Regions from separate parts of the Mesorhizobium sp. NZP2298 genome, predicted to be linked through region 2. Evidence: predicted binding sites of a transcription regulator. Region 2 holds the regulator's gene; the other holds the start of a gene.
What was found. The regulator PhoB, encoded in region 2, activates phosphate uptake and scavenging genes when phosphate is short. The targets are predictions, from matches to a motif close to TGTCATNNANCTGTCAT.
Positions count from the first base shown of each region.

Region 1 (4,300 bases), 3.6 Mb from region 2:
ATCTTCTTGACGCGCTCTGCGGTGTCACTCATTTGGGCATCCTCGTCTTTTGTTTGTCTGTCTTCGTTAGCGGGCAGAATGCCGCTAATCAAGCTGAAAGATGGTCCTGCCGGAAACGCAACGGCTACGGACCGGTTTTTGCCCGAACCGCCGGGTTGCGGGCCGCATTACACGAAAAATGGCCGAGGTCCAAGGTGAAATGGTGTCTTTTCACAACCCCGCCATGTCTGGTCAAATCATGGCCATGCCGCCGTTGACATGGATGGTCTGCCCGGTGACGTAGGCGGCTTCGTTGGAGGCGAGGTAGGCGACGGCGGACGCCACTTCAACACTCGATCCCATGCGGCGCGTCGGGATCGCCGCCATGATCGCCTCTTTCTGCTTGTCGTTGAGCTTGTCGGTCATCGCCGATTCGATGAAGCCCGGGGCAACGCAGTTGACGGTGATGTTGCGGGTGGCGATCTCCTGCGCCAGCGACTTGGAGAAGCCGATCATCCCGGCCTTGGAGGCGCAGTAGTTGGTTTGGCCGGGATTGCCGGTGACACCAACCACCGAGGTGATGTTGATGATGCGGCCATGGCGGCGGCGCATCATCGGATGGGTGAGTTCGCGCGTCAGCCGGAAAACGGCGGTCAGATTGACTTCGATCACGCTGTCCCAGTCGGCGTCCGACATGCGCACGAACAGCCCGTCCTTGGTAATGCCGGCATTGTTGACGAGGATGTCGACGCCTTCGAGATCGGCCTCCGCCTTCTGGCCAAGCGCCTTGACCTCGTCGCGATTCGCCAGATTGGCCGGAAACAGCTTTACCCGGTCGCCGAGTTCGGCGGCCAGTGTCTCGAGTTTCTCGATGCGGGTGCCGTGCAGGCCGACAATGGCGCCTTGCGCATGCAGCACGCGGGCGATCGCCTCGCCGATGCCTCCCGATGCGCCGGTGACGAGCGCCTTGCGGCCGGTCAGTTCGAACATTTTTGTCTCCTGATCTGAGAAAACACCCTTCACACGGAAGGGGTCAAATCGCCAGTGTATTATGCGAGTGCGGCCAGTGCCGCCTCAACATCGGCCGACGTGCCGACAGCCGATGTAGCGATATCGCGGTTGATGCGCCGTGCCAGGCCCGACAGCACCTTGCCGGCGCCGACCTCGTAAAGCGTCGCGACGCCGTTGGCGCCGAACCATTCCACCGTTTCGCGCCAACGCACGCGGCCGGTTATCTGCTCGACCAGGCGCCGGGCGATCTCATCCGGATCGCCGGTCGGGGTCACAGTGACGTTGGACACCACGGGGACCGCCGGCGCGTTCTTCGCCACCCCGGCGAGCGCGTCGCGCATGACGTTCGCCGCCGGCGCCATCAAGGCAGAATGGAAGGGCGCCGAGACCTGCAGCATCAGCGCCCGCTTGGCGCCCTTTTCGGTGCACAGTTTCGCCGCCAGTTCGACCGCGGCCTTGGCGCCGGAGATGACCAACTGGCCACCGCCATTGTCGTTGGCGATCTGACAGACCTTGCCGGATCCTTGCGCGGCCTCGGTGCAGGCGGCTTCGACATCCGCCTGCTCCAGTCCGATGATCGCCGCCATGGCGCCCTCGCCGGCCGGCACCGCCGCCTGCATGGCGTTGCCACGAATGCGCAGCAGTCGGGCTGCATCGGCGACGGAAACAAAGCCGGCGGCGGCAAGGGCCGAATATTCGCCCAGCGAATGGCCGGCGACATAGGCGACCTTGTCCTTCAGCGAGAAACCGCGCGCTTCCAGTGCCCTCACGGCAGCCAGCGAAACCGCCATCAGTGCCGGCTGCGCATTGGCGGTCAGCGTCAACGTCTCTTCCGGACCTTCCCAGATGAGCTTCGACAGGTTCTCGCCAAGCGCGTCGTCGACTTCCTGGAAGATCCTGCGCGCCTCCGGAAAGGCATCGGCAAGATCCTTGCCCATTCCGACAGCCTGGCTGCCTTGTCCCGGAAAGGTGAATGCGACGGCCATGCTAGGGCTCCCGAAGACTGGTTGTGCTTGCCTGATAACACGAATTTTTCCTGCCTGTGGCGCAAGGCAGCCCGCCAAGTCAAGCCCGGCTCGGCCCGTCCCCAGACCCGAACCCTGCGCCGAGTGCCCGTTCCGAAAGGGCTTTTTGGCGATCACTCCTGATGAAAACCGCTCACGAATCGTTCGCTGGCTCTTCTTATTTCCGCCACAGGCGCTAGCTTTGCGTGACAATTATATGACAATCGCGTGACTTGGGTTGTCGCTGGGTGGGAAGTTAAAGTGGCAAAGAGTTCGAAACGCGCCGGTAAAGCCGCGCCTCAGTTCCTGGAAGACGATCCGTCCACCGGCTATCTGCCGGGCCGGACATGGCCGGTCGTCCGCTACGGATTGATCAGCCTGGCGATCTCAACCATCCTGGTGTTCACCATCGAATTGATCGTGCGCGGTGACTTTGCCGGCACCGTCTCCTTCTTCCTGCAGCCGCTCAAGCCGGGCTGGACGACCATCGTCGTGTTCGCGCTGATGCTGATCGGCCTCGACGCCGTGCTCGGCCGCAGCCATCAGAGCCTGATGATTGTCGCGCCATTGACGCTCTCGCTGGCCTTTGTCGGCCACCAGAAATCGCATTATCTCGGCGATCCGCTCTACCCGACGGATTTCCTCTACGCCCGCCAGATCTTCGCCCTGTTGCCGCTCCTGGTGCGTGAACGGCCGATGACCGCGCTCGCCATGGTCGTCGGCATCGTCGCGGGCCTGTCGCTGCTCGTCTACGGCTGGCGGCTGTGGCGCCGCAAGGTTCCCGCGCTCAGCCACAAGGGTCGCCTTGCCCGGCTGACGCTGGCGGTGCCGCTGCTCGCCTTCTTCGTATCGATCATGGACTACGCCACCTTCTCATGGACCAGGGATCGGCTGCAGATCATCCCGATCATGTGGGACCAGAAGGAAAACTACGCCTCCAACGGCTTTGCGCTGGCCTTCGCGCTCAACGTGCCGATGGCCCATGTCTCGGCCCCCCCGGGCTATACGGAAAAGGCGATCGCGGCGATCGACCGGCCGCAGATAACGGCCTCGGTGCCTAATGAAAAGCCAGACATCATCGTCGTCATGAGCGAATCCTTCTGGGATCCGACCAAGCTGCCCGGCGTCACCATCACACCGGATCCCATTCCCACCGTGCGGGCATTGCGTTCCGGTTCGATGTTCTCGCCTGAATTCGGCGGCATGACCGCAAATATCGAATTCGAGGCGCTGACCGGTTTTTCCAACGCTTTCCTGCCGGCCGGCAGCATCCCCTACCAGCAATATGTGCGCACGCCGACACCATCGATGGCGACCTTCCTGAAGAGTGAGGGCTACCGGGCGCGCGCCATCCATCCGGGCACCAACTGGTTCTGGAACCGTGGCGCGGTATACGCCGATTTCGGTTTCAACGATTTCAAGTCGGAAGAAACGCTGCCGCCCATGGAAAAGCGCGGACCGCTGGCATCGGACGCGGCGATGACGGATGAGATCATCCGGGAAGCCGACGCCAGTGACGACCCGGTGTTCTTCTTCGCGGTCAGCCTGCAGAACCATGGCCCCTATGAACCGAACCGCTATTACAACCCGACCCACGCCGTGCAGGCGCCGATCAGCCAGTGGGCGCGCGATTCGCTGTTGAGCTATGCGGAGGGTTCAGCCGACGCGGACCACGGCCTTGAACGGCTGATCGAATGGGCCAAGAAGCGCGAACGGCCGACGATTGTCGCCTTCTTCGGCGACCATCTGCCGCCGCTGGGGCCAGTTTATGTCGAGACCGGCTTCCTGAAGGACAACGTTGCGCCACGCAAGGAGCCGACACCGCAAGCCGCCCTTGACCACCACGAGACACCGCTGATCATCTGGTCGAACCGCTCCGGTCCGGTCGCGGATCTCGGCACGGTCAGCCCGGCATTCCTGCCCTATCATATACTCACCGCGGCCGGCATCACCCATCCCTACTACACGGGCTTCCTGGGCGAGATGCGGGAACGCTACCGCGTCGTCGACCGCAACCTGCTGCTGACCCCGGCCGGCGAAGCCACGCCCGATTGGTCACGTCAGAAGGAGATTGATCCGGCAATCCGCGATTTCCGGCTCATCCAGTACGACATGATGTTCGGCAAGCGCCATGCCGCGCCCGACTTCTTCCCCGAGACGGTCGACAAGATCGTCGCCCATACGAGTTAAGGGTTCCACATCCTTCAGATGCGTCAGCCCTCTTGAGATCGAGCGCTCAGTTCGTGAGTTGCAGCTTCGAGAACTTGTTGGCGATCTGCTGAAAGACGTTCGGCAGTTTGGCCGGG
Region 1 is NZ_CP033365.1:5,135,889-5,140,188, forward strand. Features, by position in the region: gene EB231_RS24960 (acyl carrier protein) at 1-32, opposite strand, end outside; gene fabG (3-oxoacyl-[acyl-carrier-protein] reductase) at 232-969, opposite strand; gene fabD (ACP S-malonyltransferase) at 1,029-1,976, opposite strand; gene EB231_RS24975 (LTA synthase family protein) at 2,256-4,184, shown strand; gene EB231_RS24980 (pilus assembly protein) at 4,231-4,300, opposite strand, start outside.
Region 1: a site for PhoB is predicted at 2,201-2,217, ahead of EB231_RS24975 (LTA synthase family protein). Genes of this name have one in related genera too.

Region 2 (4,300 bases):
TCCATCGAGCCCGAGAACAGGAAATCGGCGTTCGGATCGGCACCCGAGCCCTTGATGAAGACATAGTTGCCTTCCGGCTTGACCTTGAACACTGCGCTGGCCTGCAAGCGGCCGACTTCCTTGTTGTCGAAGGTCAGGTAGAAGACGTCCTTGTTCTCGATCAGGCGGTCATAGCCGACGACCGGAATGCCTTCGTCCAGTGCCTTCTGCACCGCCGGGCCGATCGCCGAAGCATCCTGCGCCAGGATGATCAGCGAATTGGCGCCCTGCGAGATCAGGCTCTCGACATCGGTAAGCTGCTTGCCGGGATTGGACTGCGCATCGGCGGAAATGTACTTGTCGCCGGCGGCCTCGATCGCCTTCTTCATGGCGGCCTCGTCGGTCTTCCAGCGCTCTTCCTGGAAGTTCGACCACGAAACGCCGATAACCTTGTCCTTCGCCTGCGCGACCGACGCAAGCGTCAGCGACATGGCGACACCCGCCAGGATGGCGGCCGTGAATCTCTTCATGATATCCTCCCTGCGCCGCGTATGGCGCGACCAAACTGACCCAAAGGCCGGCACAGAGGCTCTATTTTTTCGAGCCTCAAAAAAAATACTGATCCATCGTCGGAACGCTGTCAACATCGATTCTGATGGATCTTGAGGTGTCGCGGACTTTTTTTCGAGCCCCGCAATAAATAAATGACAGCACCGGCCGCTTCTGCCAGTATTTGCCCCAGTTGCCGGCAGTGTTCGAGGGGCAGGAAGAACCGCGGCGACCGGGAGGATGTGGGAAAGTATGTCGGTCGGAATCCGCCACGACGATCTGCGCCGGCGCAACCGCGCCATGGTGATTGCGGCCGTGCGCCGGGCCGGCCAACCCTCGCGCACCGAGATCGCCGCGACCACCGGCCTCAGCCATTCGACCATATCGGCGATCTCTTCCGACCTGATCGGCGAAGGCATCCTGGCCGAGGGCAAGCCGAGCGAGGCCGGTACGCTCAAACGCGGCAGGCCACAGGTCGGCCTCGGCCTCAACCCGGAGGCCGCGGCCATCATGACCGTCGTGCTGTCGCTGAATTTCCTGTCCGTCGCCGTCATCGACTATGCCGGCCAGGTGATATCAGAGGAACAGCGCCGGCTGGACACGCTGACCATGTCGCGCGAGGCGCTGATCGGTGAATGCGTCGCCATTGTACGGCGCCGCCTCGAGGATCCCGATATCGACGTGCGCAGTGTCGCCCGTATCGCACTGGCGATCCAGGGCATAACCGACACCAAGGCCAGGGCCATGCTGTGGTCGCCGATCACACCGCAGACCGACATCGCCTTCGCCGACATACTGGAAGCCGAGTTCGGCATCCCGGCCACCATGGAGAACGACTGCAACATGATGGCGGTGGCGCTGCGCTGGCGCGACCCCGAACGCTACCGCGACGACTTCATCGCCATCCTTTTGTCGCACGGCATCGGCATGGGCCTGGTGCTGAAGGGCGAGCTGTTCACCGGCACCCATTCGTCGGGTGGCGAGTTCGGCCACATGATCCATCGGCCAGGCGGCGCACTCTGCCGCTGCGGGCGGCGCGGCTGCGTCGAGGCCTATGCCGGCAACTACGCCATCTGGCGCAATGCCAGGCAGCTTGGCGAGGACACCGAACCGGTCGCCGACGTCAGCGACACGCAGATGCGGGCACTGGCGACGACGGCACGGGAACGGGCCGGGCCCGAGCGCGAAGCCTATCGCAAGGCCGGCGAAGCACTGGGTTATGGCCTCGGCAGCCTGTTCGCGCTGATCGATCCCGCACCCGTGGCCATGGTCGGCGTCAGCGCCGCCGCCTTCGACCTGATCGAGCCGGCATTGCGCGAGGCGATTGCTCAGACCGCCGGCGGCCAGCACTCGAAATCGATTTCGTTCGACACCGAACCGAACGAACTCCCCCTGATCCGCGAGGGCTGCGCCATGCGCGCACTGACCTTCGTCGATCAGGAGATCTTCGCGCCGGGCGCGCAGGCAAGAGGGAGTGCTGGAAAGAGCGTTGCCTGAAACCCGCGCGGAACGCCCTGGACTTCCGGAAAGGCACGGCCGGGCGCCGTGACTGCGCGTCTCAACCGCTTGACTGAGCGTCCCAAACCATTGACGGCTTCGGCAATCGCGACATCCATGCCGTGTGATCGGAGCGACGCCGACGCAGGAGACAGTGGAAAGTCGCCGCGTGGACTTCCGTTGTCGCGGCATCATCTTTGCTGGTTTTCGCGGGCGTATTGATGTTTGCCGTTATTATCTTTCGCACTCGCGCCGGCTGAGCGCTCCTTTAATCCTCGCGGATCGCGTAGCCTGCCCCACGGATGGTGCGGATGACGTCGGGCATGCGGCCATTGTTGACCGCCTTGCGCAGGCGGCCGACATGCACGTCCACGGTGCGTTCGTCGATATAAATCGTCTCACCCCAGACATTGTCGAGCAACTGGCTGCGCGAGAACACGCGGCCGGGATGGCGCATCATGAATTCCAGAAGGCGGAATTCGGTCGGCCCGAGCCGGATCTCGCTCTTCTTGCGGTAGACCCGATGCGATTCACGGTCGAGCACGATGTCGCCGACCTTGAGCACGCTGGACAGCACTTCGGGCTTGGCGCGGCGCAGCAGCGCCTTGACGCGCGCCATGAATTCCGGCGTCGAGAACGGCTTGACCAGATAATCGTCGGCACCGGTCGAAAGGCCACGCACGCGGTCGCTCTCCTCGCCGCGCGCCGTCAGCATGATGATCGGCAGCCGTTCGGTCTCGGGCCGCATTCTTAGCCGGCGACAGAGTTCGATACCGGACACCGCCGGCACCATCCAGTCGAGCACCAGAAGATCGGGCACGTTTTCCTGCAGCCGGATTTCGGCTTCATCGCCGCGGGTTACCACCTCGACCTGATAGCCTTCCGATTCCAGATTGTAGCGGAGGAGCACGCCGAGCGGCTCCTCGTCCTCCACCACCATGATGCGTGGTGCGATCATTGACTGGTCACCTCTAAAGCAATCCCGGGAAAAATATGTAACGGTTTTCCATCCTGAATTGCGTGAAACAAAGAGATAGAGCGGTTCGGCGTTTCCGCGAAACGATGAACCGCTCCAACGCTCAAGCCGCCGGCGCCGACATCGCCGTCTCGTCCTGTTTGGGGCGGTTGGCGGGCAGTTGCGTGCCGGTCAGGACATAGTACGCGTTCTCGGCGATGTTGGTCACATGGTCGCCGATGCGTTCGAGATTCTTGGCGCAGAACAACAGATGCGTGCAAGCGGTGATGTTGCGCGGATCCTCCATCATGTAGGTCAGCAGCTCGCGGAACACCGAGGTGTATTTGACGTCGATGCGTTCGTCGTCGGCGCGCAGCTTCGCAAGCGCGGCGGCATCGCGCGCCGCATACTCCTCGATCACGCCCTGCACCTGGATCAGCACCAGCTGCGCCATGGCGTCGATGGAATGCGACAGGTCGCGCGGCGTTGCGGTGAGACCGACGGTGCCGACGCGCTTGGCGATGTTCTTGGCAAGGTCGCCAATGCGTTCGAGGTCGCCAGCCATGCGGATCGACCCGACGACATGGCGCAGATCGTCTGCCATCGGCTGGCGCTTGGCGATCAGCGTGATGGCGCGATCGTCGAGTTCGCGCTGGCGCGCATCCATGATGGCGTCGTCGGAGACCACGCGCTGTGCCAGCGCGTTGTCGGAATTCAGCAGCGCCTTGGTGGCGCCGCCGACCATCGAGCCGGCGAGATCGCCCATGTCGCTGATCAGCCTGCTGATCTGTCCGAGATCCTCGTCGAAGGCTGCGACTGTGTGTTCGGCCATGATCCTGGTCCTCGTAATGCGTGCGATCAGCCGAAGCGGCCGGTGATGTAGTCTTGCGTGCGCTTCTCGCGAGGCGACGTGAAGATCTTCTCGGTGCGGTCGAACTCGACCAGTTCGCCCAGATACATGAAGGCGGTCTGCTTCGAGACGCGCGCCGCCTGCTGCATGTTGTGGGTGACGATGACGATCGTGTAGTCGGCCTGCAGCTCGTCGATCAGTTCCTCGATCTTGGCGGTCGACAGCGGATCGAGCGCGGAGGCCGGCTCATCGAGCAGGATGACCTCCGGCTTCACCGCCACCGTGCGGGCGATGCACAGCCGCTGCTGCTGGCCGCCCGACAGGCTGAGGCCGCTGGCATTGAGCTTGTCCTTGACCTCGGTCCACAAAGCGGCGCGCTTCAGCGCCTGCTCGACACGACCGTCCATCTCGGCCTTGCTGATCTTCTCATAGAGCCTGACGCCGAAGGCGATGTTCTCGTAGATCGACAT
Region 2 is NZ_CP033365.1:1,516,433-1,520,732, reverse strand. Features, by position in the region: gene xylF (D-xylose ABC transporter substrate-binding protein) at 1-509, opposite strand, end outside; gene EB231_RS07375 (ROK family protein) at 781-2,025, shown strand; gene phoB (phosphate regulon transcriptional regulator PhoB) at 2,294-2,983, opposite strand; gene phoU (phosphate signaling complex protein PhoU) at 3,105-3,812, opposite strand; gene pstB (phosphate ABC transporter ATP-binding protein PstB) at 3,839-4,300, opposite strand, start outside.